2 regions of the Parafilimonas sp. genome follow, and region 2 is predicted to be linked to the other one. Evidence: riboswitches for the same ligand, from Rfam matches in the RefSeq annotation. Region 2 holds a riboswitch; the other holds the start of a gene.
The links. Region 2 has a riboswitch for cobalamin ahead of ACTHN6_RS12600 (TonB-dependent receptor plug domain-containing protein). Riboswitches for the same ligand answer to the same signal wherever they lie in the genome.
Positions count from the first base shown of each region.

Region 1 (5,666 bases), on a different contig from region 2:
AACCGCCTTCATCCACATTGCGGATAAATTTCAAAGGCAGCAAATAGGTCGTATCAAAAAAAGTTTCATAGCGGTCTCTCACTTTAAATATCCAGTCATACCGCGAGTTTGAAGTGCCTGTGCCTACCGCATGATAAACAGGTGTATTATTTAATTTTTCAAGCGTGGTGGAAAAGTTGGCTGTGCCTGCATTTATATATATGCCTATTACCGAATAATAAACAGTAAAAGTTATGCTTTCACCAGCCCTGAAAGCCGTATTGCGTATGCCGCAAAAATCATCGTCATCGGCTGAAAGCCTTAAGCATATTATCAAACAAAAAAAGGAGACCAGGAGTTTTCTTATCACGATTTCTTGATGTTTTGTTTATCGCTTTTTTTAAAAAGCTTTATACCCAGCAAAAACAAACTGCCTGCTGCCGATGGTAGTATCAGGTTTATAAACCAAATTACTGCTATAGTTGCGATAACACCAAATGCATCAGGGGTAATCAATCCAAATAACTGTGTTCCTGCCTGCCCCCTTATTCCCACATCAGCAAAAGGAATGGTTGGCAAAATAGCCAGGAATAAAAATAATACACTGGTTGTGCAAAAAGCATTAACGGCATCAATCTTTACCTCAAATAAATGCAGCACCACCATATATTGAACAGCAAAAACAATGAAACGAATGAATGATAAACCTAAAATTCTTGTTAACTCTTTCCAATGAAATGCTTCTACGTTTTCAATTAAATACTTGTAGCGCAGTATGAAAGGAATTTTTTCGGCAAGCCGCGTTAGCCATGATAACCTGAAATAAGTAATCAGCAATATTAATGTGCCTAAAATGATCATTGAAATAATGCCGTTAAGCCACAAAACCGATAAACCCTCCAGCGGCTCGGATTTTGCCCAGGCAAAGGTTTTCAAATAAATTAAAGATGTTATGCCCACAACGAGCGTAACAATAAGCTGTGCCATGCTGCCCGCCACATTTAAAGCAACAGAACGCAAACGGTTTCCTTCTTTCATATACAAAGCACGGGCAGGATACTCTCCAAAACCATTTGGCAAAAACAACGATAATGCCAGCCCCGATAAAATAGCTTTAATCGCGGTTATGAAATTCACCTTCTCCACCGGGCGCATTAATAGCTGCCATTTACGTGCTTCAATGCTCCAGTTTAAACAAAGCAGTAAAAAAAGGCCTACGATTTTCCATATATTTTTTGATGCAAAAGAGTTTTTAAGTACCTCTAATTTCTGCGGAAGATCAGGTTGCGTTTCCACTTTTTTGTAAATGATATAAACCAGTACAATAAAAAGCAACGGCCCTAAAACATAATTCAATAAAATCTTTAATTGCTTTGCAAGATGTTTTTTTTGCATGAAGTTTAATAATGTACAAATAGTACTTTCACATTTCAATGAATAACGCTTCAAAAATAATTCTCGGAATTGATCCCGGCACCGTTATCATGGGCTACGCCGTTTTATCAATAAAAGGCAATGAAATAAAACTGCTGCACATGGACGTTTTAAAACTTACTGCACAAAAAGATACTTATCAAAAACTCGAAATTATTTTTTCAAAAGTAAGTGAACTTATAAAAAACTATAATCCTAATATGTTTGCCATAGAAGCGCCGTTTTATGGCAAGAACGTTCAAAGTATGCTTAAACTCGGCCGGGCGCAGGGCGTGGCCATTGCAGCAGCTATGCAGGCTGCATTGCCTGTAACGGAATACTCTCCCAAAAAAATAAAACAATCCATTACCGGCAATGGCAATTCAACCAAAGAACAGGTATATAAAATGCTGCAGCAAATGTTAAAGCTGGAAGAAGAACCACATTTTTTTGATGCAACCGATGCATTGGCCGTGGCGCTCTGCCATCATTATGCATCGGGCACAATTGTTTCAGCTCAGAAAAAATCTTTTAAAGGCTGGAAAGAATTTATTGCGAATAACCCGGGCAGGTTTATCAATAACCAGTAACAAACGGTTATTTAATCAATGCTCAATAACCAATATATAAAAGTGAACTGCTGAACAATATATATCTCTCATCGCCCTGTTTCCCGGAAAAGAAAACCAATATTTTGTTTTCAACAAAAGGTGCATAACAATTCCCCGCATTTTTATTTTGGGTTATTACTTTACATGCATGTTTTGGTTAACGCCGCAATTAGCGCGGGCACGTTATTAAAAGGGAATTTCGTGAAAATCGAAAACTATCCCGTAGCTGTGAGCTCTGTGAAAATTGTTTATATTAAATGTCACTGTAATTATAACGGGAAGGCTATAAACAATAGAGCAAGTCAGAAGACCTGCCAGAATATCATAAGCAATCATGCCTTCGAAGGAAAGGTGGGATCTGATTTTACACTAACAGGGTTCGCTGTCCGAATCGCCCTGTGTTTGTCAGCTTCTTTCCTCTTTATCAAGGCGGTTGTATTTAAAAAATGTGGAGATCCTGATCGCCTGCATTAACAGAAATTGTAAAAGCTTAGCATTTATATTGATCCATTATAAACCTTATATACGCCGGGCTTTTATTTCTGCATTAAACAATTTTCTTTTGTTCATGATGGCGTTATACTGTAAGGACAGTGTGCGTCTAAAAATAAATAACTATGGGCCTATTTGATAAGAGAATTCAATACAAACCATTTGAATACCCGGAAGTACTTCAGTTTACTACTGCCATAAATAAATCTTTTTGGGTTCATTCAGAAATTGATTTCACTGCCGATGTTCAGGACTTTCATGCCCATTTAACGCCGGCAGAGCAAAATGCTATAAAAAACAGCCTGCTTGCCATTGCACAGGTGGAAGTAGCAGTGAAATCGTTTTGGGGAAACCTGTACCATCATTTTCCAAAACCTGAAATTAACGGGCTGGGCGCAACTTTTGCCGAATGTGAGTTCAGGCATTCCGAAGCATATTCCCGCCTGCTGGAAGTGCTCGGTTATAATAATGAATTTGAGGGTTTGCTGCAGGTGCCTGTAATAAAGGAGCGCATCGATTATCTTTCAACTGCATTGCAGCATACAAAATCAAGCGACAAAAAAGAATATGTTTTTTCACTCATTCTTTTTAGCATGTTGATTGAAAACGTAAGCCTTTTCAGCCAGTTTGCCATTATCCTCGCGTTTACCAGGTTTAAAGGACTTATGAAAAATGTAAGCAATATTATTGCCTGGACTTCAGTGGATGAACAAATACATGCCAATGCAGGAATTTTTTTAATCAATAAACTGAAAGAAGAATACCCGGAAATATTTACCGAAAATATGATTGGCATGGTTCGCGATCTTGTAGATCAATCTATCTATACTGAAATCCGTATAATCGACTGGATTTTCAATGCAGGTGAATTAGACTTCATCCGTAAATATGATCTCGCTAATTTCATGAAGAAACGGGCAGATGACAGCCTCATCCAAATAGGCCTGCAACCCTTATTTAATATCAGCCATGCACAAAGCGCTCCTATGGTTTGGTTTGAGGAAGAAGTCTTCTCCAACAGCCTCGACGATTTTTTTGCCAAACGCCCGGTGGAATATACCAAGTTTGACAAGAGTATTTCTGCTGACGATTTATTTTAAACCTGTTTATAAATTCTTACGATCTAATCATCCTTTAAATTTTTTGTAATGACAACATTGTTTGATGCAGCAGACACGCCACCTGCCGCCCAGCTATCAGATATAGCCGGAAAATACGAGCAGGAAAAGCTCTGGTGGAAAAATGAAGAAAGTGAACAAATATTAAACCGCGGTTATCTTTTAAAAGGAGAAACCATAGATGGCGCTATTGAAAGAATCTGCACGGCTGCTGCACAGCGTTTATATAAACCGGAATTAAAAGACGCGTTCCGCGAAATGATAGAACGCGGATGGATGAGCCTGAGTTCACCCATTTGGGCAAATATGGGTACGGAACGCGGGCTGCCTATCTCCTGCTTTAACGTGCATGTGCCGGATTATATTGAAGGTATAACCCATAAGCTGGGCGAAGTAATTATGCAAACCAAACTGGGCGGCGGCACTTCCGCTTATTTCGGCGCCTTACGGGAAAGGGGCAGCGCCGTTACAGATAATGGTAAAAGCAGCGGCGCGGTAAGTTTTATGCGGTTATTTGATACGGCAATGGATACGGTTTCGCAGGGCGGTGTTCGCCGTGGCGCTTTTGCAGCTTACCTGGATATTGATCATGGCGATATAGAAGAATTTCTTTCTATCAAAGACATTGGCCACCCCATACAAAATCTTTTTTACGGCGTATGTGTACCAGACTACTGGATGCAGGATATGATTGATGGCGATAAGAAGAAGAGGGAGATTTGGGCAAAAGTATTGGAGAGCCGGCAGCAGAAAGGCCTGCCTTATATATTCTTTACAGATAATGTAAACAGGAATAAGCCAAAGGTGTATAAAGATGCCGACTTAACCATTCATGCCAGTAACCTTTGTTCTGAGATCATGCTGCCTTCAACAGAAGACGAATCTTTTATCTGTTGCCTTTCCTCCATGAACCTTGAACTGTATGATGAATGGAAAGATACGAATGCTGTTAAGCTGGCTATATTTTTCCTGGATGCTGTGCTGCAGGAATTCATTACCAAAACAGAGGGCAATCATTACCTTAAATCTGCCAACCTGTTTGCCAAAAGACACCGGGCCCTGGGATTGGGCGTTCTGGGCTGGCATTCTTATTTGCAAAAAAATATGATCCCTTTTGAAGGATTAAGGGCCAAGCAATTAACTTCCCTGATATTTAAAGATATTCAGACCAAGGCGATAAAAGCCAGCAAAGATTTGGCATGGATATATGGAGAACCTGAAATACTGAAAGGTTATGGCTTAAGAAATACAACCCTGCTTGCAATAGCACCCACCACTTCTTCTTCAGCCATACTGGGCCAAACCTCACCGGGTATTGAACCGTATAGCAGCAATTACTATAAAGCCGGTTTGTCAAAAGGAAACTTTATCCGCAAGAATAAATACCTGAAAGAGGTACTTATAAAGAAAGGTATTGACAATGAAGATACCTGGCGCAATATCATGCTGAATCACGGCAGTGTTCAACATATTAAAGAATTGTCGGCTGAAGAAAAAGAGGTTTTTAAAACCTTTAAAGAAATAAGCCAGCTCGAAATAATCCAGCAGGCATCCATTCGCCAGCAATATATTGACCAGTCGCAAAGCCTCAACTTAAATATACCTGCAGACCTGCCTGTAAAAGATGTAAACAGGTTATTGATAGAATCCTGGAAACTTGGAGTTAAAACACTTTATTACCAGCGCAGCCAGAGCGTATCCAAGGAAATGGTAACAAGCCTGGTGAGTTGTAAAAGCTGTGAGGCATAAATTATACGTTTAAAACAATAAAGCGGCCTGCAAAATTATGCAAGGCCGCTTTATTGAATAAGATCCAGTAAGTTAGATTGTGTACCCGCTTTTGTTTTGAGAGGTACTTTTTTCGATCCATATTTAACAGTGCACGGGCCACCCTTTTTTGAAAGTAATGTCGCCCGTACAAGCTTGCCGTTTTTCCATTGCATATCAATTACAAAGCCGCCTCTTGCGCAAAGTCCGTTAATTGAGCCATCATTCCAGGCAGCAGGCAATGCCGGCAGCAGTTCTATAAAATCTTCATGACTTTGCAGCAACA
Region 1 covers NZ_JBQCIT010000057.1:59,395-65,060, forward strand. Annotated here, with positions in the region: gene ACTHN6_RS20470 (DUF3108 domain-containing protein) at 1-349, opposite strand, end outside; gene ACTHN6_RS20475 (lysylphosphatidylglycerol synthase transmembrane domain-containing protein) at 346-1,374, opposite strand; gene ruvC (crossover junction endodeoxyribonuclease RuvC) at 1,413-1,982, shown strand; cobalamin riboswitch at 2,141-2,336, shown strand; gene ACTHN6_RS20485 (ribonucleotide-diphosphate reductase subunit beta) at 2,621-3,595, shown strand; gene ACTHN6_RS20490 (ribonucleoside-diphosphate reductase subunit alpha) at 3,644-5,362, shown strand; gene ACTHN6_RS20495 (glycoside hydrolase family 95 protein) at 5,413-5,666, opposite strand, start outside.
Region 1: linked by a shared signal. The riboswitch ahead of ACTHN6_RS20485 (ribonucleotide-diphosphate reductase subunit beta) and the one ahead of ACTHN6_RS12600 (TonB-dependent receptor plug domain-containing protein) in region 2 are both predicted to bind cobalamin.

Region 2 (5,666 bases):
CCTTGTAATTATTTTCATAGCTCTCCATTTATTAAAATGGCTTGAAAAAATTTTAGGTAAAGCAGGCCTGATTGCGATACGTAAATTTTTTGGCGTTATACTGCTTGCTATCGCGGTAAAAATATTCGGCAGCAGCCTGCAGGCATTCGGGAAATAATATTGCCACAGATGCATAGATTTTATTTGTGTAGCTGTGGCTAATCCCACTAATTCACCATTTCAAGATCGCAAAACCAAAATCCATATTTCTTTTTTACATCGTCCACATTATTCAATCTTGACACTTCGTATTGCTTATACGTTGTTCTTCCCTGCTTAAACTTTACGGGCTGTTTAAATATAGGGCCGTCAAAAACAAAAGAATGAAACTCTCCATTTTCACCGCAGGGATCAACATTCTTTGGCAAGTCATTAATAAAAGATTCATCTATCAATCTTCCACAAAAATTTTTATCAAGAAAAGCAGCATTTACGCATGCGATAACAGCTTTAAAGCCAGTATCTACAAATTCTTTTATTAAAACAGCGGTATCCGTTTTCCACAATGGAAAAACACATTCCAGGCCGCCGGATTTTAGTTTTTCTTCCCGGTATGTTCTAAGGTCTTCCAGGAAAATATCACCATAGATGGATGTATAGCAGCCCTTATCTCTTAATACAGTCAATGCTTCGCGCATCTTTGTTTCATATTCTTCCATTGACGGATCTTCGGATAATTCAACTGTAATTAACGGTAATCCAATAGCCGCAGCCTGCGCTTCCGTTAGAGACCTTCGTACACCATGCATGGATACGCGGTTATGAACACTGTTAAAGCTTGTAAGCAAATACTGAATATCATACTCCCCTGAAAGCAATGCCTTATGTAAAGCTAATGCTGCATCTTTTCCCCCGCTCCAGTTAAAAAATGAAGGTGTCTTCAACATGGTTATTTTGGTTTGAGTAAATATCTTTTCTAAATAATACATTCCTGTTCTAAGCAGCAGCAAACAGTTTGCGCCTAAACAATCGCGGTAACGATCTTCAATAAAATCCTTTCCTCGATACTGAATTGTATGCCGTAACATTGGCACTGTAATATATTGCCTGCTTTGCGCTCAAAGATACAGCCGCAACGCGGACAAATCTTTTCTTCATAAGCAGGCATACAATATTATGCCTCTTCAATATTTCTTTGCCTTGACCAAATAAAGATTTTTATGGACATCCAAACACCGCGGCAACATTCTTATACGCGCTTTATAATTTGAAACGAAGGCCGGCATTTACCGTTGTGCCTTGTACAGCATAGCCATACACTTCATAGTAGTTTGTGGTATTGGCAATATTCTTTATATCAACAAAAACATTCAAATGTTTCTTCAGAAAACTGTATTGAATATAAGCGCCCCATAAAGTGTAAGCATTTAAATCAACCTGGGAAGACAGGAATGTTTCCGGATCAAAATAATTATCGGTGCGCTTGCCCGTTACCTGCAAAGTGGTGCTTACATACAAAGACGGTGTTATGTTATAACCTGCAAATAGTTTAACAGCATTCTTCGGCCTGCGCACAAGATTAAAATAGCTGGTGTCTTTACCGGAAGTTTTATCTGTAAGCTTGCCGGTTATATACGCATAAGAGGCGCTTAATTGCAAATTTTTGTTATTGTAATTCACCTCAGCCTGTACGCCATAATCATGTTGCCTGTTTAAATTTTCATAACCATTGGCGCCATAAATAATTACATCATTGATATAACGGTTAAAACCATTAACCGTAACCGCTAATTTTTTATCTATAAAAAAAGTTTGCGCACCGGCTTCCTGCGTGTTTGATTTTTCGGGCTTCAGGCGTGGATTAGCGCCATAAGGCCCAAACAATTCGCTGATAGAAGGCGCCCTGAAACCGCTTGTAACGTTTGCAAAAATTTTTACGGTATTGTTTATAAGATAAGAAGGATTAAAACTGTATGTAAGGTTATCGCCGTATTGATTGTGATGATTGTACCTGCCGCCGAGCTCAAGATTAAAACCATTATTACTGTGTAAAAAGAAAGATATATACGGGCTGATAATGCTGTTGGTGCTATCAACATCTTTTATTCTATAAGATTGATAATTCAATCCTGCCACCATTTGTATATGCCTGCTGAAGGTTTGATTGACGTAGGCTTCCGCATGATTAAACTTCCCGCTCGACTGAAAAGCATACGAGCTCCTGTAATCACGTTTTGTGAAATCATAGCCATAATTAAAATGCAAGCTGCCATTTTTATAATTATAGTTGCCGTTAAGCCCTGTATTTACAAGCGAAGAGATATATGTGTTTGGTGCATCCATAAATGCATCAGCATCATAACCGCCTTTAAAATGCGTGTAACGGAAATAAGGTGAAAGCTTAAACTTATCCGTTATATTAATACCAATAATTCCCTGCAAGGCATGCTGCGTAAATCCATCTTTATCAAAACCTGCTTTGCCTGTTGTATCTTTTGCTTCGCTTATGCCATCAGTATTATAATAAGTATAATTCAGATTATATTCCAGCAACTTAGCTTTCTGGCTTATATTGGCATTGCCTTTAATACTGTTATAGCTGCCATAAGTAAGCAACCCGTTTAACTGCGGCTTTTTTGTATCCGGTTTTTTTGAAATGATATTTACAACACCGGCCACTGCATTGGACCCATATAAAGTACTTTGGCTGCCCTGCAAAATTTCAATGCGCTCAACATTGTCGAGCGATAATAAACGCAAATCAAAGCTGCCGCCAACGCCTGCAGGTTCATTGAGTGGAATACCATCCAGTAAAATCAGGGTGTATTTATCTGTTGCGCCAAGCAGGTATAATGATTTGTCTTTGCCGGGATTGCTTGTTGCGCTGTTAATAGTAATGCCAACCTGTTCATTTAATATTTGCGCCAGGTCTTTGCTGCCGCTGCGTTCAATCTGGTCTTTGGTAATTACTTTAATAACCTTGCCCGTTTCGCTCATTTTCTTGGGCGATTTTGTTGCGGTAACTACTACATCATCCAATAAATTTTCTGATGAATCTGTTTGCGCTTTTACAAATTGTGTAAGCGCCAATACAAGTGCGGTAACAATAATTTTTTTCATGCTCATTCTTCTTTTGAATGTTTTAAATGTTTTTGAAGAATGAACTTTCGCGAAGAATAATAGAAATGAAAATGTCTTCTGCAGTAAGACCTTATCATTCTGCCTTTCACCCGAAAGCCCAGATAATATTTTTGTTTGGCAGGTCTTCTGGCTTGCCGGCTGCTGAAATCCTTCCCGTTCGTTCCCGAACAGTGGTTTTATATTCAGCAGGTGAATAATGAATAAGATAGAATACTCATAATTCACAAAGCTTACAGCTACGGGGATAGCTCCTGATTTTAACAGGATTCCCTTTTAATTTGTCAGATGAAAATTCTTCCATCCTTCAAAACCAAACCGGCGGCAAATGTAGTTATTTGAAAATATCAAAAAAGAAATGATTTTCCTTTCATAAAATTTCCGGCAGGCAACAAAAATTTTAGCCGTTATTGCAACGCTTTATCATTTGCCATTGTCAGCTAAACATCCGGATGGACTATAAAGAACTTGTAAAGAATTGCCTTAGAGGAAAGTCGGAAGCGCAAAAACAACTATATAATCATTTTGCAGCTGACATGTATGGCATTTGCTACAGATATACTAAATCTGCAGCCGATGCGGAAGATGTTTTGCAGGAAGGTTTTATAAAGGTTTTTCGCAATCTTCAGCACTACCGGCAGGAGGGCGAGCTGGGCGCATGGATACGGCGCATCATGGTAAATACAGCCTTGAATTATCTTAAGCAGAGTAAACGCTACAGCACAGAAATGCTATATGAAGAAGACAATCTTCACCCGGTATCTACAGAAAATCCGATGATTCATTTACAGGCAAAAGAACTGGCAGATTTAATACGGCAATTGCCAACCGGATGCCAAACTATTTTTAACCTTCACGCAGTGGAAGGTTTTACGCATGTGGAGATTGGCGAAATGCTGGGCATACATACCGGCACTTCAAGATCGCAGTATGCGAGGGCAAGAACAATGATGGTTGCCTGGATTGAGAAAAGAAATGAGAAAATTAAACAACAGCGGTATGCAGGAAAATGAATTTGAAAAACAGGTGAAAAATTTGATGGAGGGCTTTAAGCCGGCTCCGTCTGATGAAGCCTGGGCAAAAATAAGCCGCAGGCTGAAGGAGAAGCGCCGGCGCAGGTTGCCCTTCGTTTTTTTGCTGGCTACAGGTTTGGCTGCTGCGGGATTGCTATTTTATTACACAGGCAATAAAAAAGACACAGTACAAAATACAGTTGCAACAAATAACAGCAATACAGCTATTGCACAGGATAGCGCAGCCTTCGACTCAGGTGTAGCTGCAATAAACGATGAAGTTGAAAAGAACAATATTGATAGCCGCAAATCTCCATTGCCGCCAGCTAAAAGCCAGGTTAACTTCATCAGCAAAAACGGGCATGGGGTTGGTATTAACAAAAGCATCGGAAAAAATCAAACTCCTATTCCTTCAACTATAACAAAGGGCAATGCCTTAAACAGCAAAGAACAGCCCGGTAATGTTATAACAAATGCTAACAGTGATAACGATAAAGCTGATGCATTGCAAAAAGATATAACACAAGAGAATCCTGAAACAACCCAGGCCATCAATCAACCGCCGGTTACCATTGATAATAACATTGCTAAAAACGACTCAAGCAATACGCTGCACAATAATATAGAAATTGCAAAACCGGTTTTGCAAAACAATAAACTTCCTAAATGGCAGTGGGGTGTAAATGCTTCTTATGGAATGAACCATGCAATTAAAGGCCTTGGCAAACCCGAAAAGTTAGCATCGCAGGCATTATACTCTCCCACAGCTATAATCAGTGGTGACACGGTTTTCAATAAACATGCATATACTTTATCAAAAGCTTACAGTTTTGGGATTGAAGTACAACGCAGCGTATCAAAGAACAGTGTAATAGCCGCAGGATTAAATTTTACGCACCTTTCAACAGAATCTAACGTACGTGGTGTGATTAATGCGAATTATGCTATAAGCCCCAATAATATCGTAAACAATTATTACCGGCCGGGCATTGTGAAAGATTATACCAATAAATATAACTTTATAGAATTACCCGTTTCTTTTCAGCAGCATTTATTTCAGCGCAAAGTGTTTGCATTCGGTTATAATGCAGGGTTTTCTGTGCGGCAATTGCTCAATTCAAATTCTCTTATTTATAACGAAGAAAGCAATATCTATTTTTCAAATCCCGACTTGCTGCGTAAAACGCAATGGCAATTACAGGCGGGGCTTAATTTTAAATTCAACACCGGTAAAAACACGTCTGTTTATGCCGGCCCGCAGGTTTCTTACAGCTTATCAAACTTTACAAAAAGTAAAGACAACGGCAATTTTCATTTCATGACTTACGGGTTAAAAGCAGGCTTACTTTTTCATAAAAAATAGCGGTATTGTTATGCACGTTATACTACCGTACCAGGTTATAAAGCTTTGGCCATGAAAACCTGTTCCTTTTCAACTGTTTCACAATATTAATACTGAATTTCCTGAAACATAGCTTATAGTACGAGGCTTGCACCAAAAGCCTTCGTTTGCCGTAACTTTGCGCAAATTTTTTA
Region 2 covers NZ_JBQCIT010000031.1:196,997-202,662, forward strand. Annotated here, with positions in the region: gene ACTHN6_RS12590 (MarC family protein) at 1-157, shown strand, start outside; gene ACTHN6_RS12595 (diphthine--ammonia ligase) at 207-926, opposite strand; gene ACTHN6_RS12600 (TonB-dependent receptor plug domain-containing protein) at 1,240-3,099, opposite strand; cobalamin riboswitch at 3,220-3,450, opposite strand; gene ACTHN6_RS12605 (RNA polymerase sigma factor) at 3,570-4,130, shown strand; gene ACTHN6_RS12610 (hypothetical protein) at 4,093-5,493, shown strand.